Thermoclostridium stercorarium subsp. stercorarium DSM 8532: one gene and its partner. The protein of the gene in region 1 interacts with the protein of each later gene in a pairwise test. Links are inferred from orthologs where the notes say so. Each region holds a gene or a part of one and is shown in the gene's direction. Other genes may lie near its edges.

Region 1 (14,998 bases):
ATGTCTATAACGTAAAAAATGCGGCCGATTATTCCCTGGGAACAGGGCTGATACTGAACGGCGTTTTGAAAAATCCGCCCGGATCTAGGAATCCCGGAGGTTTTGATTACCGGAATTATCTTTATACCAGAAGGATTGCAGCCATTATCTCCTTAAATGAGAACATGGTGGAAAAAACGAGATTCGTCAAAAAATTGCCTTTGAAAAGATTTGGACTGGAATTGAGGGAATATATTGTTAATTCCCTTGAAAGAAACCTTTCAGGTGAAAAAGCGGCATTAATAGCGGCAATGCTTACAGGGTACAGGGAAAACTTAACCGAGACGATGGAGAATGCGTTCAGCGCTTCCGGACTTACCCATATAATGGCGGTATCGGGGGCAAACCTGGCTTTTCTGATTTTCCCGCTGCTGTGGATTTTCAGCATGGTGGGGCTGGACAGAAGAACAGGTTCCGTAATGGCAATCCCTTTTATTTTCCTGTATCTTCTGATAACGGGAATGGAGGCTTCGGTCTTAAGGGCGTCGGTAATGGCAATGCTTTTATTGCTTGGAAGGGCTCTTTACAGAAAAGTGGAACTTGTAAACTCGGTCGCAATAGCCGTTTTGGTACTCTTGGCCATAAACCCCTTCATGTTTTTTGATGTTGGTTTTCAGTTATCTGTAGGCGCAACTTTGGGGCTTGGTATTCTGTATAAAAGGATTGAAAAAATTTTTCCCGACAAAATACCGGGAATTATAACCGAAACACTGTCGGCGACAATGTCTGCCCAGGCAGGGGTATTACCCGTACTGATAATGCATTTTAACAAAGTGTCCCTTATTTCACTTTTGTCAAACCTTCTTGTTGTTCCCGTAACGGGCTTTGCTACGACTTTTGGTGCTGTATGTGTTGTTTTGCACGCCGTTCATCCCTTACTCGGGAAGGCAACAGGCTATGTTTTGGAAGCTGTTTCACATCTTATCCTGTATGTTACCGACAAATGCGCGTCGGTGCCGTGGGCGGAAATTTATCTGCCCGACTGGAGTTACGGAGCGGTATTCCTTTATTATGTGTTGATATTTCTTTGGGGGATATACGGGATAAATTTTTTCAGAAAGAATAAATCAGCTGTGATCGCGTGTGCTTTTGTTACGGGGATTGTTCTCCTGATACAGGGTATTATTCCGAAGCCGTTGAAAGTTATTTTTACCGATGTCGGTCAGGGAGACTGTATCTTTATACGCACACCCGAAGGACGGAATTTCCTTATAGACGGTGGCGGTACATATAATGAAGATGAAACGGGTTACCACGGAAAGAGGATAATTCTTCCCATGCTGATGCACGAAAAAGTATCCCATATCGACATGGCTTTAGTGACCCATGCCCACTCGGATCATATGGGCGGGATACTGACATTAATTGAAGTATTCAATGTAAAGTCTGTGGGCTTGCCGGCATACCCGGATGCCGAAACCGATTTCGTCCGGCTTATAAACTTGTGCAAAGACAGAAATATACCTGTCTATTTCTTTGGTGAAGGTGATATTATCGGTTTCGACAATTATACGGTTTTCGAAGTGTTGAATCCGCCTTCTTCAGAAATTGATATTTACGGCAATCTGAATAATACGTCCATATGCGGAATGCTTAGGTTTAAGGATTTAAGTATTCTGTTCACGGGAGATATAGAGACCGAAGCCGAAAGGTTGTTGTTAAAGTATGGGGATCATATTGACTGTGATATACTCAAGGTGGCCCATCATGGCGGGAAGGAGAGCACGACCCGTGAATTTCTGGATCTTGCCAAACCGGAAGTGGCGGTGATAAGCGCGGGTAGCAACAACTACGGGCATCCGTCTGATGAAGTAATAGAGCGGTTAAGTCTCAAAGAAGCCAGAATTTATATAACGAAGGAAAGCGGAGCGGTTATTGTCTTAAGTAACGGGAAAAATTACAGGTTAAAGCCATGGGTGAAAGAACGAAAGTATACTTTTTGGCCGGATTGATTAAACTTTGCCTCAGTTAATGTTTTTTTATGAATTATGTTAGATTTATTGCCGTTTTCAAAACTCAGTGTTAAACTGTGTAAGGACACTTGACAGTTGTCCGGCTGCCTTGCTGGAATTTTTAACGGTCAATATTCTTTTCTAAGGGGGGCAAAACAAATGGACCGGGAAAACCGATTGAACGACAGGATGTACTGGCTTAAAATCCTCACAAAAGTAATCGATCCTGTTTTATCCTCTGCAGCCGAAAGGAAACTGAAAGAACTTATGCCGGTTGCGAATAAGTCCAGAAGTAATGTTTCAAGGCTGGAAGCCATAGGCAGAACATTGTGCGGGATTGCGCCATGGTTGGAACTGGGACCCAATGACGGCGAAGAAGGAGTTTTAAGGCAAAAGTATGCTTTCCTTGCCAGAGAAGCCATAGACGCTGCAACTGATCCCGAGTCGCCTGATTACTGCACTTTTGTTTATGATAAGGACGCCGGCGGCCAGCCTCTTGTAGATGCGGCATTTTTGAGTCATGCCATTGTCAGGGCTCCCCGCGAATTGTGGGAGAAACTTGACACGCAAGTAAAGAAAAATCTTGTTAAGGCTCTGAAAGCCACACGCTGTATCAGGCCGGTAAGGAATAACTGGCTGCTTTTTTCGGCAATGGTAGAAACCGCTTTGTATATTATGGGAGAGGAATTTGACAAAGTACGGGTGGATTACGCAATATTCCAGCATGAACAATGGTACAAGGGCGACGGGGTATACGGAGACGGGCCGTACTTTCATTGGGATTATTATAACAGCTTTGTAATCCATCCGATGTTAATAGACGTTGTTAATACTCTTGGCGGTTCCTACGGTGATTACGGCATGGAACTGCAGAAGACAATTATGGAACGGGCGCAGAGATATGCTGCAATTCAGGAAATGCTTATTTCGCCGGAAGGAACATACCCGGCCGTCGGCAGATCAATAACCTACAGGTGCGGTGCGTTTCACCTGCTTGCTCAAATGGCGCTTATCGAAAAACTGCCCGAACGCATATCACCGGCTCAGGTTCGCTGCGCGTTGACAGCGGTTATAAAGAACACGCTTGAAAGCAGTGAGAATTATGACAGTGAAGGATGGCTGAGAATCGGTGTGTGCGGCCATCAGCCCGGGCTTGCGGAACCTTATATTTCAACCGGAAGTCTTTATCTTTGCACTACCGCATTCCTGCCCCTGGGGTTAAGACCTGAAAATGAGTTCTGGCAGGCTCCGCCGCAGAAATGGACTTCACAGAAAATATGGTCAGGAGAGGATATGCCGGCAGATCACGCGATTGATGCATGAAATAGGTCCGGTGAGTGGGTTTAAACAGGCCTGACCCCATGTTCAGGCCTGTTTTTTGCATGTTAACTGATTGTTTTCCCTGAAGTCGGTCGCACTCCTGCGACATACGGGCATTTTTATGACGGCGAATAAAGCGTCGCATTTTTGCGGCAATAAACCTGTGCTGTCTACAATTATGCATACAATTCTGTTATAATAAAGTATAAAATCTGCCTGACAGGGATAAAAAATGAGCATGAACGAACTTAAAAAACAGCTTAAGGAAAGAAACATTGGAAAATTGTATTTTTTTACCGGACCTGAACAGTTTCTGGTTAAATATTACATTAATGAAATAATAAGGATACTGCTGCCTGAAAACGTAAGATCCTTTAACTGTAATGTTTTTGAAGAAAAAGTGACATTTAAGCAGATTGAGGATGCGGTTTCGGTTTTTCCGGCTTTTTCGGACAGGCGTGTGGTAGTGGTTAAGGAAAGCAGCCTTTTTAAAACGGGTGAAAGCCAGCAGCGGTATGATGATTTTTTCAGCTCTCTCCCTGACTATATATGCCTAATTTTCACCCATACCGAGCCGGATAAAAGGACCTCGCTTTATAAGTCGCTGAAAAAATACGCTATGGTTGTTGAGTGTGAGTGGCAGAAGGCAGACGCTCTGGCCAAATGGGTGGTTAAAGTTTTTGCGTCGTATAACAAAAAGATCAGTGCCAATGACGCGGCATTTCTGGTTAATCTTCTTGATCCCGATATGACGCTGATATATCATGAAATTGAAAAAATCGTATGTTACATGGGCGAAAAGACGCAGGTAACCCGCGACGTTATAACCGATATTGTTTCACGTAGCTCAAAGGCCAAAGTTTTCGACCTAATTGATGCCATGTCTCAGCGGAGAATGTCCGATGCCCTTAAAATCATGGACGAACTGATTGAGCTTAAAGAACCCGTCCCATTGATTATGGCGATGATAGGGAGACAGTTATTCATTCTTTTGAAAATGAAAAGGCTGGAACAAAAAAGGGTGCCTCCGCCCGAAATGGCGAAGCTGCTGGGTATTATGCCTTATTTCATTGATAAAACCAGGAAACAGGCTGCGAATTTTTCGGCTGACGTTCTGAAACGCCTGGCGTATAAGTGCGCCGAAACAGATCTGGCCGTGAAAACCGGACAGATTGACGGAAGGCTTGCCATTGAGCTTTTATTGATGGAGATCAGCTAATCTGGTAATATTATAAATGTGTATAACCAGAACTTATGGTTACAATTAAGTTTTGATTGCGAAGGAGCGCTGTGTTATGGGATACATAAGGGATCTGTCCATCCAGTTTCTGCTTGGATGTACTTTGACAAACTGGATAAAACTTTTGTGGCAGAACAGGGATAAGCCGATATACTGGAAGAGTCTGCCCAAATTCATATATATTACTGTTGTTATAATTCTACTGACACCGGTACGCCTTATAGAAAAACTGCTTTTTGACATTAAGGTGAAGAACACGAGAATAGAAAAGGATCCCGTTTTTGTTCTCGGACACTGGCGCAGCGGAACAACTTATCTGGTCAATATGCTGTCTCAGGATGAACAGTTTGCCGTAACCAATGCCATCCACTGTTTTGCTCCGAATATGTTCCTTACCTGCTATAAGGCCCTCGACTGGCTTTTAAGCAGGGTACTTCCCAAAAACAGGCATATGGACAATGTTCCGCTGGATACGGTATCCTCGCAGGAAGAGGAATTTGCGATTGCCAATATGTCTACCCTTTCCAACTACCATTTGTGTTTCTTTCCGAGAAATCATGCCAAATACCAAAAATATGCGTATTTTAGGGATATGACCGAAGATGAAATCAGGGAATGGAAGAAAAAATATCTGTTTTTACTTAAGAAAGTCACATACCAGCAAAAGGGAAAGAGGCTTTTGCTGAAAAGCCCCACAAACACAAGCAGGGTGAAGGAACTTCTTGAGCTGTTCCCCAACGCAAAGTTTATTCATATATACAGGAATCCGTATAAGGTATATGTTTCGACAAAAAGGCTTTATGAAAAATTTTTCCCTGTTTTCGAACTTCAGAAGCCCATACCCGACGAGGAGGCCGATGAAGTTCAGATGGACATTTATGTAAATATGTATAAAAAATTCTTCGAGGAAAGGCATCTGATACCTGAGGGAAATCTTGTGGAAGTACGTTATGAAGACGTGGTAAAGGATCCTTTGGGCAGCATTGAGATGATATATGAAAAGCTGGGGCTCGAAGGGTTTGAAAAGGCCAGACCGCGGATTGAGAAATATATTGAATCCCAGAAAGGTTACAGGCCGAACAAATACACATTGGATCCGAAGATAATGCAGAAGGTTGCCCAGCGTTATGATTTTGCTTTCAAGGAATTTGGGTATCCCAAAACATTGTCGTAAGGCTTGCATTAAAAAACAGGTGGAAAGGTTTGGTATGCAGTTTATTACAAGCAGACAGAACAAAGCGGTTAAGGAAGTTATATTGCTTAAGGATAAGAAATACCGCAGGAAACTGCGCAAGTTCGTGACAGAAGGATACAGATTTCTTCATGAAGCGGTCAACTCCGGAGCGGTAATTGAGCATGTTTTTTTCTCGTCGGACACTGCCATGGAGGACAGAAATGAGCTCGTGGAAAGGCTGGGCCCGGAAGTACGGCTTTACGAGATACCCCATGAGCTGTTCATGCAAATGGCTGAGACAGATACTCCTCAAGGAGTTCTTGCGGTTGTACGAATGCCCGAAACAGAATTAAAGACAATTTTTAAGGAAGGTTTCAGGGGTTTGGTTCTGGATTCAATTCAGGATCCGGGCAATGCAGGGACAATGATAAGAACCGCCCATGCGCTGGGGTTCGATGCCGTTGTGGCGACAGAAGGAACGGTTGATCTTTATAACGGAAAGGTTTTGCGTTCCACGATGGGCTCAATTTTTTATATTCCGGTACTGGAAAATGTAAAGCCTGAGGATATTTTCGCCTTATCCAGGGAAAAATCAATACGGGTTATATCTTCAAGGCTTGAAAACGCCAGACCGTGTCAGGGCGTGGATTTGACGGGCAATTTTTTTATAGTGGTGGGTAACGAGGGGAATGGTATTTCGGAAATATTTCATGAGAAATCGGACGAATTTGTAAAAATCCCGATGCCTGGGGGGGCGGAATCCCTGAATGCTGCAGTCGCGGCTTCGATACTGATGTACGAAAGCAACAGACAGCAGGCAGCAGGGTTGTAAAAATTGCTGAAGAAGATTATCGGCATATTGTCAAATTTTTACCTGAATATACTTGAAAAATGGGAAAAAGTAATATAGAATAATTTATTGATTGTTATTTTGTTAACGATGGCCCGTAATGGTCAAAAATATATATATTTATATATTCAGGAGGAGATAATATGGCAATTAAAATTGGTATTAACGGTTTTGGTAGAATCGGACGCCTGGTTTTCAGAGCAGCTATGCAAAGACCTGATATTGAAGTTGTAGGAATAAACGATCCTTTTATTGATCTTGAGTACATGAAGTACATGCTGAGATATGATACCGTACATGGGCATTTCGACGGGGAAATCAGCGACAAGGACGGAAAACTGGTTGTAAACGGTAAGGAGATTACCGTATTCGCGGCAATGAATCCCGAAGAAATTGACTGGAAGAGCTGTGGCGCAGAATATATCGTTGAATCCACCGGTGTGTTCACGACAATGGACAAAGCAGCAGGGCATTTCAAGGGTGGCGCTAAGAAAGTTGTTATTACCGCTCCTTCAAAGGATGCTCCTATGTTTGTTATGGGTGTAAACCATGATAAATACACAAAGGATATGAATATAGTTTCCAATGCTTCATGTACAACAAACTGCCTTGCACCTATTGCAAAGGTTCTGAATGACAAGTTTGGTATTGTGGAAGGGTTAATGACAACCGTACATGCTATAACCGCTACTCAGAAGACAGTTGACGGTCCTTCAAAGAGAGACTGGAGAGGCGGAAGAGCTGCAAGCTTTAATATCATTCCTTCTTCAACAGGTGCTGCTAAGGCAGTTGGCAAGGTTATTCCCGAACTGAACGGAAAACTCACCGGTATGGCATTCCGTGTACCTGTTGCGGACGTTTCAGTTGTTGACTTAACCTGCCGCCTTGAGAAGCCTGCTACCTACGAAGAAATCTGCCAGGCTATGAAGGAAGCTTCTGAAAACGAATTGAAAGGTATTCTCGGATACACCGAAGACGAAGTTGTATCATCCGATTTCATTGGTGATTCCAGAACTTCAATCTTCGACGCTAAGGCAGGAATTTCACTGAATGAACACTTTGTAAAGGTTGTTGCATGGTACGACAACGAATGGGGTTATTCGAACAAGGTGGTCGACCTCATTACCCACATGGCGAAGGTTGACGCTGAATAATAAAGAAGGCTTGTTTTTGCATCAGGCATCCTTCTCAGGATGCCTGTTTAAATTAAGGAACAGCGGATAAATATAATTATTCAGCCGAGATAGCAAGTGGTGTAATACTTTGATAAAGGAGAGGGAGAACAATGGGCATGTACAATAAAATGAGCATAGAGGATATTGACGTTAAAGGGAAAAGGGTTATTGTAAGAGTGGATTTCAACGTGCCGCTGGACAGTGAAGGTCGTATTACCGATGACAAGCGTATTGTCGCCGCGCTGCCGACCATTAAGTATCTGATTGACCATGGTGCAAAAACAATACTGGTATCTCACCTCGGTCGTCCTAAGGAAGGCTTTGAACCCAAATACAGTATGAAACCGGTAGCAGTAAGGCTCAGCGAACTTCTGGGGCAGGAAGTTATCCTTGCAAAGGATGTCGTCGGCGAGGACGCGAAAACCAAGGCTAAGGAACTGAAGGAAGGCCAGGTTTTGTTGCTTGAAAATGTGCGTTTCCATAAGGAAGAAACCAAGAATGATCCGGCTTTTGCAAAGGAACTGGCTTCAATGGCGGATATATTTGTAAACGACGCTTTCGGTACTGCTCACCGTGCACATGCTTCCACCGCCGGACTGGCCGACTATCTGCCCGCAGTATCAGGTTTCCTGATTAAAAAAGAAGTGGATATCATGGGCAAGGCACTGACCAATCCTGAAAGGCCGTTTGTTGCAATTCTGGGCGGTGCCAAGGTTTCAGACAAAATTACCGTTATTGAAAATCTGCTTGACAAGGTTGATACGCTGATTATCGGCGGAGGAATGGCATATACCTTCCTTAAGGCTAAGGGATACAGCATAGGAAATTCCATTTGTGAGGACGACAAGCTGGATTTTGCCAAAGGGCTTATAGAAAAGGCAGAAAAGAAAGGTGTTAAACTGCTTCTCCCCATAAGTAACGTTGTAGGTAAGGAATTCAGCGCTGATACCGAGTACAAGGAAGTAGCTTCAAATGAAATACCCGACGGATGGATGGGTCTGGATATCGGTGAATCAACCATTAAGCTGTTCAGTGAAGAAATTAAAAAAGCCAAGACAATTGTATGGAACGGTCCGATGGGAGTTTTTGAATTCCCGAATTTTGCAAGGGGAACGAAGAAAATTGCCGAAGCAGTTGCCGAGTCAGGCGCAATATCAATAGTCGGAGGCGGAGATTCTGCAGCAGCCATTGAACAGCTTGGTTTCGCGGATAAGATTACCCATATATCCACAGGTGGCGGTGCTTCACTGGAATTCCTTGAAGGTAAAGAATTACCCGGCATTGCCTGCCTGATGGACAAAAAAAAAGAATGAAAATGGCGGCAGGTAACTGGAAAATGAATAAAACACCGAATGAAGCGGTGGAATTCATACAGAATCTGAAAGATAAAGTTAAGGATGCCGAAACCGAAGTAGTTGTAGCGGTGCCATACGTGGCCATTCCTGCGGTGGTTGAAACCTGCAAGGGTACAAACATTAAAGTCGGAGCACAGAACGTACACTGGGAGGACAGCGGTGCGTACACAGGCGAAGTATCCTGCAGTATGCTTAAAGAACTGGGAGTTCAGTACGTTATTATCGGACATTCAGAGCGCAGGGAGTACTTCGCCGAGACCGATGAGACAGTAAACAAAAAAGCCCACGCAATACTGAATGCAGGCATGACTCCGATTATATGCTGTGGTGAAAGCCTTACCCAAAGAGAGCAGGGAGTTACAAAAGAGCATATCCGATATCAGATAAAGATTGCACTGCTTGGCCTTACAAAAGAGCAGGTATCAAAACTTGTTATAGCTTACGAACCCATTTGGGCCATTGGCACCGGTAAAACCGCAACGGCTCAGCAGGCGGAAGAAGCATGCTATGTAATTCGTGAACTGGTTAAGGAGCTTTATGATGAGGAGACGGCTGAAAGTGTCAGAATACTTTACGGCGGAAGCGTTAAAGCCTCGAATGCGAAAGAGCTCTTTGACATGCCGAACATCGACGGTGGTTTGATAGGGGGAGCCAGCCTGAAACTTGATGAGTATGTTGCGATAGTCAATTATAACAAGGCATGAAATAATAATTCCGGCCCTCCGGATAACCCGGAGGGTTTTTTCGTAAAACCAAAATGAACCTGGAGGTTTGAAATATGCTGAAAAAGCTTAATAATTTTAACGGCTACAAAGGTCCTGTCGTTATAGTGGTCATGGACGGAATTGGCATGTCCGAGGTAACCGAGGGAAATGCCATTTACCATGCATATACTCCGAACCTTGACATGCTGTTCAAAAAATATCCCAATACCCTTATAAAAGCCCATGGTACGGCGGTAGGACTCCCGACCGACGAAGACATGGGCAATTCCGAAGTCGGGCACAACGCAATAGGTGCAGGACAAATATACAGCCAGGGTGCAAAACTTGTTAATGAAGCAATTGCAACGGGTAAATTATATGAAGGCAAGGCTTGGCGCGAAATTGTGGAAAATGTATTGAAACACAATTCGACACTGCACTTCATTGGCTTGTTCAGTGACGGAAACGTCCACTCCCACATTGATCACCTGAAGGCCCTGATAGTGCAGGCTAAAAAGGAAGGAATAAAAAGGGTAAGGGTTCATATACTTTTAGATGGCAGAGATGTTGGGGAAACGTCGGCTCTCGAGTATGTTGATCCTTTTGAGGCCTTCCTTTCAGAAATAAGGTCGGATGACTTTGACGTAAAAATTGCCAGCGGCGGCGGCCGTATGAAAATTACCATGGACAGATATGAGGCCAACTGGGGAATGGTTGAACTGGGCTGGAAAACCCATGTGCTCGGCGAAGGCAGATATTTTGCTTCAGCAAGGGAGGCAATTGAAACTCTTCGTTCCGAAACCCACGCGATAGACCAGGATCTGCCTCCGTTTGTAATAGCCGAGAATGGTGAACCGGTAGGGACAATAAACGACAATGACAGTGTCATTTTCTATAACTTCCGTGGTGACAGGGCGATAGAAATAAGCCGGGCTTTTGAGGAAGAGAATTTCACAAAGTTTGACAGAAAAAGGTATCCGAAGGTTGTATATGCGGGAATGCTGGAATATGACGGGGATCTTCATATCCCTAAAAGATACCTGGTTCCGCCGCCGGAGATCAAAAACACAATGGGCGAATACCTGTGCAAATCAGGAGTGACGCAGCTGGCCATTTCGGAGACCCAGAAATACGGGCATGTTACCTATTTCTGGAACGGAAACAGAAGCGGAAAGTTTGACGAAAAGCTTGAAACATATATAGAGATTCCGTCGGATATTGTGCCTTTTGAGCAGCGTCCGTGGATGAAAGCCGCCGAAATCACTGACAGGCTCATTGAAGAGCTGCGTACGGGAAAATACCGTTTCGCAAGGGTTAATTTCCCGAACGGAGATATGGTAGGCCATACAGGAAATTTCCACGCAGCCAGAATTGCAGTGGAAACCGTTGATTTGTGCCTTAAGCGGATCATGGACTGTGTGGATGAACTTGGCGGAATGGCGATTATTACCGCAGACCACGGCAATGCTGACGAGATGTTTGAACTTGATAAAAGCGGAAAACCGAAACTGGACGAAAACGGGCAGGTAAAGGCAAAAACCAGCCATACACTCAACAGGGTGCCGTTTATCCTTTATGATAATTTCAATAGGGACAGATACACGCTTAAAAAGGGCAATTTCGGGCTCGCCAATATTGCAGCGACTGCTGTAAACCTTCTGGGATTTGAAGCTCCGGATATTTGGGAAGAAAGTATGATTGTGATTGACAAATAACCAAAATTTATAATATTATAAAACGACAAGGTGGGAAGCATTCGTTGTATAGACGGGAGGATTTATGCGAATACTGGGTATAGACTTTGGTGATGCAAGAATAGGTGTCGCGGTAAGCGATCCTCTGGGGATTACTGCTCAGGCCGTTGAAACCATTCACTGGAAGGGAGAATGGAAAAAACCCCTTGAAAGGATTAAACAGCTTACCGAGTATTACGGCTGCGACACCATTGTCGTCGGGTTCCCCGAGAACATGAACGGTACGGTTGGCGAACGGGGAATCAGGACGCAGAGGTTTATTGAGAAGCTGAAAGAGTATATGCCCGGTGTGAGCGTGATCCCGTGGGATGAAAGACTTTCCACTGCACAGTCGAGACAGGTATTGCTTGAGATGGGGATCAACAGCAGAAGACACAAAGGAAAAATTGATCAGATAGCGGCCTCCATAATATTGCAGAGCTATATGGATGCCAGGAAGAGGTTTTAAGAATTCTGCCACTTTGTGGCGGTAAAAATATTAAACAGTCGGAAAGACTGAATAAAGTTAAGGAGGTTTTTGTATGCAGGACAACAAATGCAACGGATGCGACCACCCGCATGATCATGATCATGACCTGGATTTGGACTATGATTACGACGATCTGGATAATATTATTGAATTAACTGGTGAAAACGGGGAAACTCTGAAAGTGGAGTTTCTGGCAACCGTTAAGGTCGACGATCAGGAATACGCCGTACTGCAGACACTGGAAGATGATGACGAGGACGACGAAGCCGAAATTGTCATCATGAGACTGGAATTTGACGATGATGCGGACGAGTATTACCTGATTGCCGAAGAAGACGAAGAGGTACAACAGAAAGTGTTTGAAGCCTTCCAGAAGGAACTGATGGAAGGGGAAGAAGAAGACGAGGACGAAGACGAGTAAATTTGAAAGTTAGTACCGGATTTATAAAACTGTCAGAGAGAGTATGCAAGTAAAAACTCTGTCTGACAGTTTTTTTATACTTTTATACTTTTATACTTTTATACTTTTATACTACCGCCGTTCCCGTTGCGTTTTATAGCGTTTCATCGCCCTTAAGCGGCGGCCTGGAATGTAAAATATACCCTTTATAACCGCCTGACTGCTGTTTTTCCACCCAAATCTATTAAACATTGCTTCCCTGGCGGCTTTTATAATATCAGGGTTTACACCCTTCAGGTAAAAACGCACATTCCCATCAGCCATAGCATAAAAAATATTTGTTTTGTCCTGATGTCCTCATTTGGATCTTTTTCAAATTTGGTGATTGGATGAGTTTACGATTTTATTAATAAAAACAGTTATGATTCTCTTTTTATTACAGTTTCATACGAGGTCTGAGCCTTTGTGCCTGAAACAACAATTGAACGTTTTTTGGACGTTGTTCCGGTAGAAAACTATTGCTATAAATTGTCTTTGTGATATAAGGTTGACCTTCGGAATTCATAGGTTATAATGGATGATAGAGACGGTGGCTCTGTCATTTTATTTTTGGGGGTTATTTATGAGTAAAATCAATATCAGGGATATTATCAGGAATATTACTTCAAGTAAAAAAGGTGTAATTATAATGAGCGTTCTGCTGTTTGTAATAAGTACTGCAACAACTTTCCTTATTGCTCAGTCGGCTAAGCGCAGCAATGGGCTGGATACGGCCATAGTCGACACCGAAATTACACCCGAGCCAACACCAGAGGAAACCGAAGATTTGGAACCTGCAGGGAATGATGAGAACGAATATGAAATCGGAGATAAGACCGAAGACAAAAATAACATAACGCCAACGCCTTCCCCAACACCTGTTAAGAAGGCGATTGATTTTAATTTCCCCAAGGCTGGGACAAGGCCGATTGCGGTTATGATTGATAATGAGACTGATGCCGTACTTCCTCAGGGTGGGCTTGGCACGGCGCAGGTTGTCTACGAAGCCCTTGTGGAATACGGTGATACAAGATATATGGCGTTGTTCTGGAATAACCTTCCCGATTATATCGGGCCGGTGAGAAGTGCAAGGCATTATTTTCTTGATTATGCGATGGAGTATGATGCGATTTACACCCATATAGGGTGGAGTGATTATGCATACCGTGATTTGCAGTTGTTTGACATTGACAATATTGACGGAGTCATGTCCGATGCATCCGGAGTTTTCTGGGATCTTACCGATGACAAGTCCAATTACCATGATTCATATACCAGTAGGGAAAGAATTGACAATTTCCTGAAAAAATCCGGATATTCCCTGACAACAGACAAAAAATTCCCGTTTACCTATAACACCGAAGACATGACGTACAAAAACGGCGAAAGTGCGAAGGAAGTATTTATAAAGTACAGCGTGAGCAGTTCGTGCGGGTATTACTACGATGAAGAAGCAGGAAACTATAAAAGAACCCGCCTTGGTGAGTTCCAGACAGACAGGAATACGAATGAAGTTATTCGGGTGAAGAATATTATAATTTTGTTTGTAAAAAATGAGACAATAGAAGGCGACAGATACGGAAGGCAGGAGTTGTACACAACGGGCAGCGGTAAAGGATATTATATAAGCAACGGCGTAAAGCAGGATATCACGTGGGTGAAAAGTTCCCGCGATTCCCAAACCAGGTATCTTGATGCAAACAATAAGGAAATTACAATAAATCCCGGCAATACATGGATACAGATAGTCCCCCCGAATGCCGACGTACGCATAAGATAGGATATACACCTTATTCCTTTTCTTATATTATTTTCCCATCTGGGAAAGACAATTGTATGTAATGTATTGTCAAGGCACTGGTAAAACAACGGATAACCCAACCGTATTGAAACAATAATTATAATGTACCGGAAAGGTTTATTCTGAAGAACCTTTCTTTGAGAAAGTAAATTCGGCTTTTCTGAACACTGAGCGTAATTCAGCTATACAAAAACATGCCACACCGCGGTTGCCAGGGGTTAAAAAATTGGTATTTACACGCTTTGATTCCTGTGTTATAATGCTAAACTGTGAATACGGGCGGTCCGCTGTCGGACGAGTGATATATCCCGGCAAGAACGTCCAGGAATGGAGGAGTAGATATGGATATTATTCGCGAACTCGAAAAGGAATACATGAAGAAAGACATTCCTGATGTCAGAGTGGGAGATTTTGTAAAAGTAAGCGTTAAGGTTAAGGAAGGATCCCGTGAGAGATTACAGGCGTTTGAAGGAACCATTATCGGGATTCACGGAAGCGGTATCAGCCGCGCTATCGTTGTAAGAAGAGTATCATTCGGAATAGGTGTTGAAAGGGTGTTCCCAATCCATTCACCGAATGTGGAAAGCATTGAAATTATCAGAAGAGGTAGGGTAAGAAGGGCTAAGCTTTACTACCTCCGCGAAAGAGTAGGTAAAGCGGCAAAAGTAAAAGAAGAGCTTGGGAAAAAATAATAGTTAGTTACTGCGAGAAAGAGGACAAAAGTCC
Region 2 (14,870 bases), 1.9 Mb from region 1 along the record:
AGGATTTGTGTATATTTTTTACACCGGGGCCGTCCTTTTCCTGTTGCCTTACGCACCGGCTGTAAATCAGGACAAAGTTGCACCTCTTGTTAATATCGGCAGATATATGCTTGTTGTAGGCGGAGTACTGCTTCTGCTGACACAGGGCAGGGATAGGAAAAACATCTTTGGCAAAATAGCAGGTGGCTTGTCCAGCCTTTACAATGTTGTCAGTTTCCTGAGTGATGTATTGTCGTATTCGAGACTGTTGGCCCTCGGACTTGCGACGGCGATTATTGCGTCTATCGTAAACCAGTTGAGCGTCATGTTTGATATGCCTATAGTACTGAAAGTAATTGTTGCCGTTGTAATACTTGTGGTCGGACATGCGGTAAACTTCGGAATTAATGCTTTGGGTGCGTATGTGCATTCATGCAGGCTACAGTATCTTGAGTTTTTTGGCAAGTTTTACACGGGCGGAGGCGAAGCCTTCAGTCCGTTGAAAATAAATACAAAGTATACGAAACTGAAACTTAATGCGGATTATGAAATGCAGACAATTCATACCGCATGAAAAGAAGAGGAAAGTGGAGGTTTTTGACGATGTTGGAGAATATTTTGACAGGACAGTTTTTTGCTTACCTGGGTGCTGCTGTGGCTTTTTTGGTTGCCGGTTTAGGTTCATCCAAAGGGGTTGGTCTTGCCGGTCAGACAGGTGCCGGTGTATTATCGGAGGACCCGTCGAAATTCGGCTCGGTAATGTTGCTTGAGGCGCTTCCGAGTACACAGGCCATTTACGGTTTTGTTATTGCTTTCCTTATCATCGGTAATGTTAACGAGTCCATGACACTGCAACAGGGATTAAGTCTTTTTATAGCAGGTTTGCCGGTAGGAATTGTAGGTCTGGTTTCGGCAATTTTCCAAGGCAAGGTTGCAGCGGCAGGTATCCAGATGATTTCGAAACGTCCCGAAGGTTTGGGAAGTGCCATTACACTTGCACTGATGGTTGAAATGTTTGCTATTTTGTCCCTGATTGTATCAATTCTGATGATCAGATAATTACGGTATTGATTCTTTGAAAGGCAGTTGTAAATAAAGGAGCTTTCCAAATGACAGGAACTGAGAAAATAAAAGCCAAAATTCTTGAGGATGCTGAGGCAAGGGCCGGGCAAATAATTAAGGAAGCTGAGGCTGAAGCCCGGGAAATAAAGGAAAATGCCTTAAAAGAGGCAGAGCGAAAAAAAGCCGAAATTCTTAAAAAAGGTGAAACCGACGGAAAGGAAATATATCGCAGAATGCTGTCCGAAGCCGATCTTGAAGGACGCAAGGAGGTCCTGAGGACAAAACAGGATTTGGTGGAAGAGGCGTTCAGGAAGGCTATGGACAGGTTATGCGGAATTTCCGACCGTGATTACCAGAATTTGCTTGTGAACATGATTGTTGAAGCGGCAAAAGGCGAAGACGGGGAAATTTTACTGTCGGAAGCGGATAAAAAAAGAATTGACAAGGATTTTGTAAAGAACATAAACAGAAAGATAAAAGACTGCGGAAAGGAAGGAAAACTGGTATTAGCAGAGGACAGCATCAGAACTGCCGGAGGTTTTGTTTTAAGGTATAAGGACATGGAAATAAACAATACCTTCGAAGTATTGTTTGAAATGTTGAAACCCAGGCTTGAAAATGACGTGGTAAAAATTCTTTTTTCCTAAGGTTTTAAAAAACGAGGGATACAATGATAAGAGTTAATCAGGATGATTATGCATATGCCGCAGGACGAATACGGGCGAGAGAAATAAAACTCCTGGACAAAAGCAGGTTTGACAGAATGCTTGAATCTCCGGACGCAGAGGAAGCATATAAGGTATTGGCCGAAGCCGAATACGGCATGGGCAGTGAAAGCACAAAGAACGTGCTGGAATTTGATGCCCTTTTGGCTGATGAGATGAGGAAAACCTATGCCTTTTTGTCCGAAATAGCGCCGGATAAAGAGGTTATAAAGGCCTTTAAAAGGAGATATGATTTCTTCAATGTGAAGGTCCTTTTAAAGGCCGAACTGTCAAACCAGGAGATACCGCCCATTCTTGTTGAAACAGGAACATATTCGGCGGCCGAAATAGTGAGGATTATCCGGGAGCGGGATTATGACGCGCTTTTTCCGGTTATGCGGGAGGCAATTGCCGAGGTTTATGACGTTTTTTCAAGAACCCGGGATCCGCAGGCAATAGATTTAATACTTGATAAGGCTTTATACCGCCGGTTCTATGAGGATTTAAAAAGCATTGAAAATGATTTTGTGAAAGAGCTCGCCGATGTTATTGCAGATACTACGAATATAAAAATGTTCGCAAGGGCACGTGTCCTTAACAGACAGATCACTTTTATCAGGAATATTCTCATTGACGGCGGAAAAATTGACAAATCCGTATATTTCAGCAACAGCGAGAAATCTGTCGGCGAATTCATTAATGAAATCGCCGGAACAGGTATCGGCGCCGAAATGCTGAAAAGTGTGAAAGTTAGCGAAAAAGGAAATATCCAGGCTTTGGAGAAAGCTCTGGATGATTATATTATGAAATATATACAGAGGGCAAAGATGGTTACAATTGGGATTGAACCCCTTATTGCGTTTCTTTTTGCAAAGGAGACCGAAATTAAAAATGTACGGATTATATTAACCGGAAAAATTAATAAATTGCCCAATGATTTGATTCGTGAAAGGTTGCGTTTGATTTATGTATAAAATAGGTGTAATAGGAGAAAAGGATGCGGTATTGGGTTTTAAATCCCTGGGTTTTTCTGTTTTCCCGGTTGAAAACAGAGAACAGGCCGTTGAAACTTTGATTAAACTGGCAGAGGAGAATTACGCCGTAATTTATATAACCGAACAGACGGCTGCCAAAATCACTGACAGGATAAATCAGTACAGGGAACGTCGCTTCCCGGCGGTTATTCCAATTCCCGGCATTCAGGGCAGTCTGGGTATTGGAATGCAGGGTGTGAAAAAATGCGTTGAAAAGGCTGTCGGGGCTGACATTCTTTTTAACGAATAAAGCCGCATTTATGCACTGAAAGAGAGGGATATGGATTGAGCCAGGGAAGAATAGTTAAGGTAGCGGGTCCGCTGGTAATTGCAGAGGGCATGAAAGACGCCAATATGTTCGACGTTGTTCGCGTAAGCGATTATGAGCTTATTGGCGAAATACTTGAAATACATGGCGACAGAGCGTCTATACAGGTCTATGAGGAAACTTCGGGGTTAGGACCGGGAGGCAGGGTTGTATCCACCGGCGAACCTTTAAGCGTTGAGCTTGGTCCCGGGCTTCTGGAAAATATATATGACGGTATTCAAAGACCATTGGAAGTCATGCGTAGGCAGGTGGGACCCAACATAACCAGGGGTATTAACATTAATGCTCTGGACCGCAGTAAAAAGTGGGGGTTCAAACCTGTCAAAGCCAAAGGTGACAAAGTGGTAGCCGGAGATATTATAGGTACCGTTCAGGAAAACGAAGTTTTTGAGCACCGAATTATGGTACCTTTCGGGATAGAGGGCACGATTGAGGATATTAAAGAGGGAGAGTTTACGGTAGAGGATATTGTGGCCACCGTGCGGACAAAAGACGGTGAACTGAAGCCGGTAAAAATGATGCAGAAATGGCCTGTACGTAAGCAAAGGCCTTATAAGGAAAAACTGGCGCCTGATGAGCCCATGATTACGGGGCAAAGGACAATAGACACATTGTTTCCCATTGCCAAAGGCGGGGTTGCGGCAATTCCCGGTCCCTTCGGAAGCGGAAAGACCGTTGTGCAGCACCAGCTTGCCAAGTGGGCAGATGCCGATTTGGTTGTTTATATAGGATGCGGCGAACGCGGTAACGAAATGACTGATGTTTTAATGGAATTTCCTGAGCTTAAGGATCCAAAAACAGGCCATCCGCTGATGAAAAGAACGGTACTGATTGCAAATACGTCCGATATGCCTGTTGCGGCTCGTGAGGCTTCAATTTACACAGGGATAACAATTGCCGAATATTTCAGGGACATGGGATATTCTGTGGCTTTAATGGCCGATTCGACGTCAAGATGGGCAGAGGCGTTAAGAGAAATGTCGGGCCGTCTTGAAGAAATGCCCGGCGAAGAAGGATATCCTGCGTACCTTGCGTCAAGGCTTGCCCAGTTCTATGAACGGGCGGGCAAGGTTGTTACTCTCGGAAGCGACAGGCGTACCGGTTCGGTGTCTGTAATCGGTGCGGTTTCGCCACCCGGCGGGGACTTGTCCGAGCCTGTAACCCAGGCCACCCTCCGTATTGTAAAGGTGTTCTGGGGGCTTGACGCAAATCTCGCATATAAACGGCATTTCCCGGCCATCAACTGGCTTATAAGTTACTCTCTTTATACCGATCGCCTGGAAAGCTGGTATGAGAAAAACATATCAAAGGATTTCAACAAATACCGTGCCGAGGTTATGAAAATTCTTCAGGAAGAGGCCGAACTGGAAGAAATTGTCCGGCTTGTCGGTATTGACGCCCTATCGCCAAAGGACAGGGTGACACTGGAGGCGGCCCGTTCAATACGCGAAGATTATCTGCATCAGAATGCTTTCCATGAAACGGATACGTATTCCACTCTTAATAAACAGTACAGAATGCTGAAGCTGATTTTGACATATTACCACATGTCCCTTGAAGCAGTGGGCAAAGGTGTGGAACTGAAGAAGCTGTTCAGCCTTCCTGTTGTGGAAAAAATCGGCCGCGCAAAATATATCGGTGAAGACAGGGTGGATGAAGAATTCACGAGAATTGAAAACGAACTGGCTGAACAAATGAGTGCACTGATGGCAAAGGAAGGTGAACAATGATGCTTAGGGAATACCGTTCGATATATGAAGTGGCAGGGCCTTTAATGCTTGTGCAGGGCGTTGAAGGCGTTACTTATAATGAACTTGGGGAGATAGAGCTGGCGAACGGCGAAATACGCCGCTGCAAGGTCCTTGAAGTTGACGGAACCAATGCACTGGTTCAGCTTTTTGAAAACGCTGTCGGAATAAACCTTTCAAGCAGTAAGGTGCGTTTTCTCGGCCGTGGACTTGAGCTTCCTGTTTCGATGGATATGCTCGGCCGTGTTTTCGACGGCCTTGGCAGGCCGATTGACGGCGGCCCTGAAATAATACCCGAAAAAAGGCTTGATATAAACGGTACACCGATTAATCCTGCAGCGCGTGACTACCCGTCGGAATTTATTCAGACCGGTATTTCTGCGATAGACGGGCTGAATACTCTTGTACGTGGACAGAAACTGCCCATTTTCTCGGGTTCGGGTCTTCCCCATGCCCAACTGGCCGCCCAGATAGCCCGGCAGGCAAAGGTACTGGGAACAGACAGCAAATTTGCCGTTGTATTCTGTGCCGTTGGTATCACTTTTGAAGAAGCCGATTTCTTTATTAATGATTTCAAGAAAACAGGGGCCATTGAACGGGCAGTGCTTTTCATGAACCTGGCCAATGACCCTGCCGTTGAGCGTATTGCAACGCCGAGAATGGCTCTGACCGCGGCTGAATACCTTGCTTTTGAAAAGGACATGCATGTTCTTGTAATTATTACCGATATAACAAACTACGCTGACGCACTTCGTGAGGTTTCGGCCGCGCGCAAGGAAGTGCCGGGAAGGCGCGGATATCCCGGTTACTTATATACCGACCTTGCCACGCTGTATGAGCGTGCGGGAAGAAAGAAAGGTTACAACGGCAGTATTACATTGATTCCCATTCTCACTATGCCCGAGGATGACAAAACACACCCGATACCCGACCTTACCGGTTATATCACGGAAGGGCAGATAATTCTGAGCCGTGAACTGTATAAGAAAGGAATAACTCCGCCTATTGACGTGTTGCCCTCCTTGTCAAGACTTAAGGATAAGGGTATAGGCGCAGGAAAAACCCGTGAGGATCATGCAAGCACAATGAATCAGTTGTTTGCTGCATATGCCCGCGGTAAAGAGGCCAAGGAACTGGCCACCATTCTGGGTGATGCAGCGCTCACCGATGTTGACAGGCTGTATGCCAAATTTGCTGATGAATTTGAAGCGCAGTATGTATCACAGGGGTTTGACACCGAAAGGGATATTGAGACCACACTGAATATTGGTTGGAAATTGCTGTCGATACTTCCGGTAAGCGAGCTTAAACGTATTGATCAGAAATATATTGACAAGTATCTGCCCCGCGGCGATAAATGATTTGGAATTATAAATACAGTCATCAAGGAGATTATTCTCATGGCCAGAATGAATGTAAATCCCACAAGAATGGTGTTAACCGGGTTGAAAAGAAGGCTTCAGATGGCCAAAAGAGGCCATAAGCTGCTGAAGGACAAACGGGACGAACTGATGAAAAAGTTCCTGGAAATAGTGCGCGAGAATAAAGCACTGCGCGAAGAAGTTGAAGAAAAGCTGATGCTGGTTCACTCCCGGTTTGTCATGGCAAGAGCGGTGATGGGCTCTGAAATAGTTGAGGAAGCCTTGATGTTTCCGAAAATTGAGGTAAACCTTAATGCTTCCACGCGGAATATTATGAGCGTGGATGTGCCTGTGCTGGAGTTTACTGCCGAAATCGGCAGCGAAGGGGATATTTACCCTTACGGTTTGGCAAATACAACCGCTGAGCTGGATGAGGCAATTTCAACGTTGTCGGAACTGACTCCTAAATTGTTGAAACTTGCCGAAATTGAAAAGTCTGCCCAGCTTCTTGCGGACGAAATAGAGAAAACCCGCCGCCGTGTAAACGCTCTTGAATATGTGCTGATACCGAACCTGGAAGAGACGATAAAATATATTGTGATGAAGCTGGATGAAAATGAACGCTCAAATCTCACGCGTCTTATGAAGGTTAAGGACATGATGCTTGAACAGGCTCATGGCTACGGTAAGAGAATGCAGGGCGGCGAAGGGCCTTAGCCGGGCGTTGCAGGCAGTTCCCGTCTGGTATGGAAAGGTGCCGAAAATATACTCTGCGCGTAAAAAGCGGTATTTAAAACGATTTAAGTGGGAATACCGCTTTTTTTATATGCGGATTTTTCATCTGCTGCCTTTAGGTTTTTATGGCTGATTGTAAATACTTTTGCTTCGATGTTGCACAAATAACGGTAAAAATCTACCTGAAAGGCCTTTTCAGTACAAAGGGCCGTAAAAGACAAAACCAGATAGAAGTACAGACCGTTGTTGAACTGTATTATGAAGTTTGATAATATCGTACTGACAGAGTGGCTTGACACCCTGAAACGAAAAATCACGGGAGGTTTGGCGAATGGATGCTTTGGTGGAAAGGTTTTTAAAATATGTTTCTTTTGACACGCAGTCTGACGAAAACTCCGATACCTGTCCCAGTACCCAAAAGCAGTATGAGTTCGGGAAATACCTGGTGGAAGAGCTGCGCCAGATAGGTCTTAAGGATGCGGAAATCGATCGGAACGGGTACGTATACGCAACTCTGAATGGAAATACCGAAAAAAAAGTGCCGGTGATAGGTTTTATTGCCCATATGGATACAAGCCCTGACATGACGGGGGCAAATGTTAAACCACGTATTATTGAGAATTATGACGGCGGTGACATAGTGCTGAACAGTGAAAAGAATATTGTTCTGTCGGTGGAGCGATTCCCGAACATGCTCACCGTAAAGGGGCATGATATTATTGTTACTGACGGAACAACCCTTCTTGGTGCCGACGATAAGGCCGGAATTGCCGAAATAGTAACTGCTGCTGAATACCTGATAAAACATCCTGAAATTAAGCACGGTACAATAAAAATTGCCTTTACCCCTGATGAAGAGATAGGCAGGGGAGTGGATCATTTTGATGTGAAAAAGTTCGGCGCGGAATTTGCCTATACCGTTGACGGCGGTATTGAAGGCCAGATTGAGTATGAAAACTTTAATGCGGCATATGCAAAGATCACCGTGAACGGAGTAAATGTGCATCCGGGAAGTGCAAAAAACAGGATGAAAAATTCAATCCTCATAGCAATGGAGCTGAATTCCATGCTTCCCGCCGCCGAAACGCCGTCTCATACCGAAGGCTATGAAGGTTTCTTCCATCTGAACAATATCGAGGGTGACGTTGAAAAAACTTCATTGTATTATATTATCCGGGATCACGACATGAAAAGGTTCAGCGAAAGGAAGAAACTAATCGGGGAAATTGTGGACTTTATTAATTATAAATACGGTGAGGGTACGGTTGTTCTTGAAATGAAGGATCAGTATTACAACATGAAGGAAAAGATAGAACCCGTTATGCATGTTGTGGATTTGGCCAAAAAGGCAATGGAGCAATCCGGGGTTAAGCCGGTTGTAACTCCAATCAGGGGCGGTACAGACGGAGCAAGGCTTTCGTATATGGGCATCCCAACACCGAATATTTTTACAGGCGGACAGAATTATCACGGCAAGTTCGAATTTGTATCGGTTAATTCGATGAAGAAGGCCGTTGAAGTGATTATCAGAATAGCGGAACTTGCGGCAAAATGAATACTTATAGTCTATAGAAAGGTTTTTATGGTATCCTGAAAGGGTTGGGACGTTTCAGATGCTGAAAGCGGTTATTTTTGACATGGACGGTGTCCTGATTGACAGCGAGCCGATACATTTCAGTATTGACAAAAAGCTGCTGAGCAGTCTTGGCCTGAATGTTGATGAAAGATTTCTCAGCCGGTATGTGGGAGTGTCAAATCCCGAGATGCTTGCCGATGTAAAGAAAAGATTTAACCTTGATTACAGCATAGAGAAACTGTTGAATATAAAAAACAAATTACTGCTTGAGACGCTGGATGAAGCACCGCTTCGGCCGATTGACGGCGTAAAAGAACTGGTTTGTGACCTGGTTTCGCATGGTGTACTATTGGCAGTTGCCTCTTCATCGCCGAGGGCATTTATAGAGGCAGTCATAAAGAAGCTTGATATGCAGAAATATTTCCAGGTTGTCGTCAGCGGCGAGGAACTGGAAAAAAGCAAGCCTGAACCCGATATTTTTTTAAGAGCCGCGGATTTATTGGGAGCAGAGCCCGGAGAATGTGTTGTAATAGAGGACTCATCACCGGGAGTTGAGGCGGCATACAGGGCGGGCATCAGGTGTATCGGATTTGTCAACCCGAATTCAGGCAGCCAGGACCTGTCGAAAGCCTTTGTTACAGTGGACGATATGCGAAAACTGAATTACGAATATATATGCAGTATCTGCACATGACTTTTAAACACTGCCGGCATACTGCAGAATAATGGTTCCGGGAGAGGATTGATTTGAAAACATTCAGTTATTTTTTTTTTGTGCCGTTTTAATGTCATGTTTTTTTCTTGCGTCGTGTTTTTCTGATGAGCCGGCAGGAAAAGAAGTGAGTATTGACGGTAATGAAATAACTGAACGGGAATTGGATGCCGTGCCTTCGGAAAACGGCTATTATGACCGTGAAAAAATTGTTGTTGCCGGTTATGCCGATCTTACCAATGACGGAATAAACGAGAAAATTGTGCTGGATTTGTCGGCGGCCGAAGAAACACAGGAGATTATTCTCAAAATCATGAACGCAGACGGTAAAACCATCTGGAAGGAATCGGCAGGCATACCCCATGCCGGATGGAATTCGGTTTATCTGTGTACCGTTGACGGCAGAAATCTCCTGTTAAGGTATAATCCATATATGAACCAGGGCTGGGGAAGCTATTCCTATGAGCTGTTTTCAATTGACAGCGACGGTACGGAAAGTACAGTTGACAAGGGTGAGGTATCTTTCGATATAACAGGCCGGACGGGTGAATTTGACATAGAGGAAATGGCGTCCTTCTATAATAAAATCAATGAGTACCTGGACAAAAGCATATTATTGCTTAGCACGGAACAGGGAGAACCGGAGTACAGTACCGAAAGCCGGATAGTAACCAGGAGAGAAGACTTTCCCTGGCTATACGGCGCAGGTATAGAATTTGACGAAAATGATTCGATTAAAGACAAGCTGCTGAAATATAGAGAAAACATGAAATGATCTGTACAAGAATCAGCTTAACTTTTTTCCTTTGTTCCCTTTGACAGGGTTTTCAGCCTGGTTTTGCATCGATTTTTAACTTGCCCAGCATGTCATAAGCTTTGTCCACATTGAAATCATCATAGAAATCCCTGAAAAAGTTAAGTATTTCTGAAACTTTCATCCAGTTGTTCAGATAGTTTTTTTTTCGGGCAGGTAAGACACGATTTTCTTGGTTTCAACACCCGGCTCAAAACCGCCGATACGTATTTTGCCTGCGGTTGGGGGAAGAAGATTGTTACATATCTTTATAAATGTCGTCTTACCGCTGCCATTTGGTCCCAGAAGGCCTACAATTCTGCCTTTTGGGATACTCAGTGTCACCGAATCAACGGCTTTGACCGGGCCAAAGTATTTGGACAGATTTTCGCATTCGAGGATGTTATGCATTGTCAGCACCTCCCTCCATTTTTGCAATTATAAACGCAATTTCCTTTTCAAAAATCCCAGGCGTTTCATGTTTGAAGGAATTCCTGGATAAGCTCATAAGCCGGTTTTTCTTTAACTTTCTGAACCATATTTACATCCTCCGTTACCAACCTCATCAATTTTCTTTTCAAAGTTTAAACATCCTGCATTACCATTTTGACACCTTGTACATATGATGAAGTAAGGCATTATGTAAAGGTGGGATTACATGATTTTAATAGGAAGAAACATTGTCACTGAAGACAGGCTGACGGCCATGTTCGGACAGGATGAGACAAAATATCAGATAGCGGATATGATGCTTAAGGCGGGTACTGTTTTTACATACAAAGATGAGCAGCTTTTTGACTTTGAGGTTAAAACCAGGAAAGAGATAGTAAGAGCTTCTGAACGGCTTAACAACAGCTTCTTTTCCTTCAGGCTTTTCAAGGACTCAGTATGCAACAAACGATACTGGGACAGGACGGAAGAAGGAGGTTTCCGCCTGAAAAAAAACGTCAGCGCATATGACGCAGTAAGAGACATTCTCAGGAACAGCAGATTGTATGGGACGGAATGCGCAACCGCGATCGTAATAGTATTTTATCTTGCACTGACTGAAGTTTTACCGAGGGAGTTGTTCGACAGGCTGTTCCCGGACATATATCTTATGGACTGGAAATACCTGGACAAGGATCTGGGAGTCCGGAACTACCGCGGGGTCAAAGATGCAATACCCGGAGACTGCCTGTATTTTAAAAATCCCGATGTTAATCCCGATACTCCTGAATGGCAGGGCGAAAATGTAATAAAACTTTTGAACGGTTATTATTATGGACACGGTATTGGCATAAAAACAGCTGATGGAATTATACGGGATTTGAACAGAAACAGGATAACCGGATCCGAACGGTCTGCCTATCTTGCAGATTTGATAGTAAAGCCGGATTTTAAGTATCTTGGCGAGCAATTGTTGTTCTGGCACCTAAGGCCTCAGGAATGAATAGTATATAAAAGCTGGCTTTGTTAAGCCTGCCTGAAACAATTTTTGAGACAGGTAATTAAAAAGGGTGAAGTTATGAATGTTTATGTCGTAAAAATAACAACAATGTCAAAATATCTCTTAACATTATTTACATATGCGCCGAAAGTATACGCACTTTCAGACCTTCATATACTACACCTGAGAAAGGAAGTGTGAAATATGCAGCCTGTCCGTATTACAGCAGGTGACGGAGCCGGTGAACTTTTGAATTTTTTGCAAAAGGAACTTGTTGAAACAAGTAACGACGGCGAATTATTCAAAGTAAACCATGAGGAGGAAAACGGCCTCATAGCCGTAGAATGCACCTGCAAAGGTAAGTTTTCCGGTGATAAGACTTTTGTCGAACATTTGTCCCAGGTTCTGGCGGAATATTTAATAACCGCATATGACGATATGTTGTTAAAACGTATAGCCAAAAAGAATTATGGGTATTTAAAACCCGATGAACGCAGGGAAATTATTAATATAGCGCAGAAAAAAATAAGGGATGGAAGTCAGAATTTGTTTGACACAATTTTGAAAATAAGGAGAAAAAATCTGGTTACAAGGAAACTTGCCGATTTTCTGAACCAGAATGATCATATAATTCTTGAGGGATTTGTAACATTCAGGATGCAGGAATATGTCAAAGAGCTTGAGGAAGTAATGGATTGGGCAGTAAGGCAATATTTGATTGAAAAGGAATATCAGGAATTTATAAAGCTTTTGACATGTTTCGTGCAGATGCAGAAACCAAAATTCAGGTGTGTTCATATAATTGCGGAAAAAGATTCCGGATTTTCTTTATATGACGAAAACATGGAAAGAATATCGGATCAGTATTTACTGGAACTGGCGGGGGAACAGGCTGACGGAATAATAAAAGAGGAGGATCTTTTAATAAGTTTCCTTATTTCTGCCGCTCCAAGACAAATAATTATGCACAATATATCCGAAATCAGAAATAAAGAGCTCATAGACACGATAATGCAGGTTTTTTCAGGCAGGGTAACGGCATTTAATGATTGAGGGGGTTGACAATTTCCGTTTTTTATTTATCTTCAAAACCTTGTAAATCAAAAAATGTTTGTTGTATAATGTATAGGTGAAAATGCACAAAAATGTCTCATTCCTTTGGATATTTTGGAAGGGACGGAATGGGGGTATTTTTTTGTCGGCTAAGATTTTTCAGTCTCTTGTCTATCGCGTAAAGGAGATACTTGGTTGCGACGTGGACATAACCGACACCAACGGTACAGTTTTTGCCAGTACAAGAAGGAATGCGGTAGGGGAATGCAACGAAGAGGTAATGGAATTTATTGAATCGAATGAACAGTACGCCGAGACCGAAAATGCCGCTTTCATGAAGGTCGGTGAAAGCAAGGGCAATCTGGATTTTATTGCTGTAGTTTACGGTAATTTGCAGGACCGTAAAAAGGCGATGGAACTTATTTGTCTTTCGATAGAGAATGCAAGGCTGTACTATGAGGAAAAATTCGACAAGAATAATTTTATAAAAAATGTGGTTCTGGGCAACATTTTACCCGGCGATATTTCCCTTAGGGCAAAAGAGCTGAGAGTTAAGGACGATGTGCGAAGAATAGTGTATTCAATTCATACTGAGAAATCCAAGGATATTCATGCATATAACATAATACAAAGCCTTTTTCCGAACGATTCAAAGGATTTCGTCGTGCTTCTCGACGATCAGAACACCGTATTGGTAAAGGAATTGAAGGAAAAGGAAACCGAAGAGGATATTTACCGCAAGGCGAGGATTATAATAGATACGCTGAATACTGAGCTGATGGTTAAAGCATCGGTGGGAATAGGCTCAGAGGTTACCAGGCTCCGTGATATTTCCCGTTCCTATAAGGATGCCCAGACTGCGCTCGCGATAGGCAAGATTTTTGAGACCGACAAGGACATAATAGATTACAATCATTTGGGGATTGGCCGCTTAATTTATCAGCTTCCTACAACTCTTTGCAAACTGTTCCTGAATGAAGTTTTTAAGGACAATGTTTATGAACAGATAGATCAGGAAACAATGATCACAATTAAGAAGTTTTTTGAAAACAGCCTTAATGTCAGCGAAACTTCAAGACAGCTGTTTGTACATAGGAATACCCTTGTTTACAGGCTGGACAAGATTCAGAAGCTTACAGGCATGGATTTGCGCAAGTTTGAAGACGCCATGCTGTTTAAGGTGGCCATGATGGTCAAGAGGTATCTTGATGAAACAAGCAAATAAGATACGGGAAATTGAAAATTCATTAACAAAGGATGAAGGAAATTGATTGAATTTAGAAATGTTACCAAAATCTATCCTAATGGTTGTGTCGGGCTGCAAAATGCAACGTTCAAGATAGAAAAAGGTGAGTTTGTCTTTGTAGTGGGGCCGAGCGGATCTGGAAAATCAACATTGCTTAAACTGATGCTCCGCGAGGAAGTACCCACCGAAGGTGAAGTCTATGTTAACGAATTTAGCATACATGACATGCCGAGAAGGGAAGTGCCGTACTTAAGAAGGGGATTAGGAGTGGTTTTCCAGGACTTCAGGCTTCTTCCCAACAAAACCGTTTATGAAAATGTCGCCTTTGCAATGCAGGTAGTGGAGGCTTCCCCGAAGGAAATACGCAGACAGGTGCCTGTCGCCCTTGCGCTTGTCGGATTGAGCAAAAAAGCAAAAGCATTTCCGGACGAGCTTTCTGGAGGGGAACAGCAAAGGGTAGCTGTAGCGAGGGCTATTGTAAATAACCCGTCCGTTCTGATCGCGGACGAGCCGACAGGTAACCTGGATCCTGAGACAAGCTGGGAAATCATGAATTTGCTTGATGAGATTAATCAGCGGGGAACAACGGTTATTGTGGCAACCCATGAGAAAAGCATAGTGGATCATATGAAAAAAAGAGTTTTTAACCTCGAACGCGGAAGAATTATCAGGGACGTGCAGGAAGGGAATTATACAAATGAAGATTAGAACAATGAAATACATGGTAAAGGAAGGTTTTGCAAATACATACAGAAACCTGTTAATGTCGCTTGCGTCGGTGTCAACCGTAATTGCTTCGCTTATAATATTCGGAATATTTCTTATGCTTATTATAAACTTTTCATATAACATTAACCGTCTCAAAGCGCAGATGGAGATAGTTGTTTTTCTCAAACCCGATGCTACCGAGTTTGAAGCCTCAAATGTGGAGTTAAAGATTAAAAACGACGAGCGTGTTTTGACCTATACGAAAATAACAAAAGAGCAGGCATATGCCCAGCTTATTAATATATATCTTGAAGATTCGGACATTCTTGATGGGCTCACCCCTGATTTTTTAAGCGAGTCTTTCAGAATACACCTTAAAAATGTGGAAGAGAGCGCCGCATT

What was found.
Region 2: the proteins of tpiA (region 1) and pepT interact in binary tests that used the Escherichia coli proteins (3 or more experiments, as listed by UniProt). The link is inferred for Thermoclostridium stercorarium subsp. stercorarium DSM 8532 from one-to-one orthologs.

What each region holds. Positions count from the first base shown.
Region 1 is NC_020134.1:2,249,698-2,264,695, reverse strand. Bases 7,935-10,934 are described here. They hold tpiA (triose-phosphate isomerase), read left to right. Parts: upstream 7,935-9,059; coding sequence 9,060-9,809; downstream 9,810-10,934. Other genes in these bases: gpmI (2,3-bisphosphoglycerate-independent phosphoglycerate mutase), read left to right, coding at 9,884-10,934; CST_RS09725 (phosphoglycerate kinase), read left to right, coding at 7,935-9,063. Outside these bases: CST_RS09760 (DNA internalization-related competence protein ComEC/Rec2), read left to right, coding at 1-1,991; CST_RS09755 (DUF2264 domain-containing protein), read left to right, coding at 2,151-3,314; holA (DNA polymerase III subunit delta), read left to right, coding at 3,544-4,530; CST_RS09740 (sulfotransferase family protein), read left to right, coding at 4,607-5,725; CST_RS09735 (TrmH family RNA methyltransferase), read left to right, coding at 5,760-6,557; gap (type I glyceraldehyde-3-phosphate dehydrogenase), read left to right, coding at 6,719-7,729; more of CST_RS09725, read left to right, coding at 7,861-7,934; more of gpmI, read left to right, coding at 10,935-11,524; Holliday junction resolvase RuvX, read left to right, coding at 11,589-12,011; CST_RS09705 (DUF1292 domain-containing protein), read left to right, coding at 12,085-12,453; CST_RS09695 (DUF3048 domain-containing protein), read left to right, coding at 13,055-14,251; rplS (50S ribosomal protein L19), read left to right, coding at 14,614-14,964. UniProt on the Escherichia coli protein: Involved in the gluconeogenesis. Catalyzes stereospecifically the conversion of dihydroxyacetone phosphate (DHAP) to D-glyceraldehyde-3-phosphate (G3P).
Region 2 is NC_020134.1:377,371-392,240, forward strand. The notes cover bases 6,523-9,394. They hold pepT (peptidase T), read left to right. Parts: upstream 6,523-7,282; coding sequence 7,283-8,506; downstream 8,507-9,394. Other genes in these bases: CST_RS01635 (V-type ATP synthase subunit D), read left to right, coding at 6,523-6,933; CST_RS13455 (hypothetical protein), read left to right, coding at 7,077-7,220; CST_RS01645 (HAD family hydrolase), read left to right, coding at 8,565-9,221; CST_RS01650 (hypothetical protein), read left to right, coding at 9,367-9,394. Outside these bases: CST_RS01600 (V-type ATP synthase subunit I), read left to right, coding at 1-553; CST_RS01605 (V-type ATP synthase subunit K), read left to right, coding at 583-1,038; CST_RS01610 (V-type ATP synthase subunit E), read left to right, coding at 1,089-1,688; CST_RS01615 (V-type ATP synthase subunit C), read left to right, coding at 1,712-2,719; CST_RS01620 (V-type ATP synthase subunit F), read left to right, coding at 2,712-3,029; CST_RS01625 (V-type ATP synthase subunit A), read left to right, coding at 3,065-4,837; CST_RS01630 (V-type ATP synthase subunit B), read left to right, coding at 4,837-6,216; more of CST_RS01635, read left to right, coding at 6,256-6,522; more of CST_RS01650, read left to right, coding at 9,395-10,014; CST_RS01660 (protein-glutamine gamma-glutamyltransferase), read left to right, coding at 10,691-11,464; CST_RS13460 (hypothetical protein), read left to right, coding at 11,510-11,662; putative sporulation protein YtxC, read left to right, coding at 11,666-12,514; CST_RS01670 (PucR family transcriptional regulator), read left to right, coding at 12,657-13,739; cell division ATP-binding protein FtsE, read left to right, coding at 13,782-14,468; permease-like cell division protein FtsX, read left to right, coding at 14,458-14,870. UniProt on the Escherichia coli protein: Cleaves the N-terminal amino acid of tripeptides.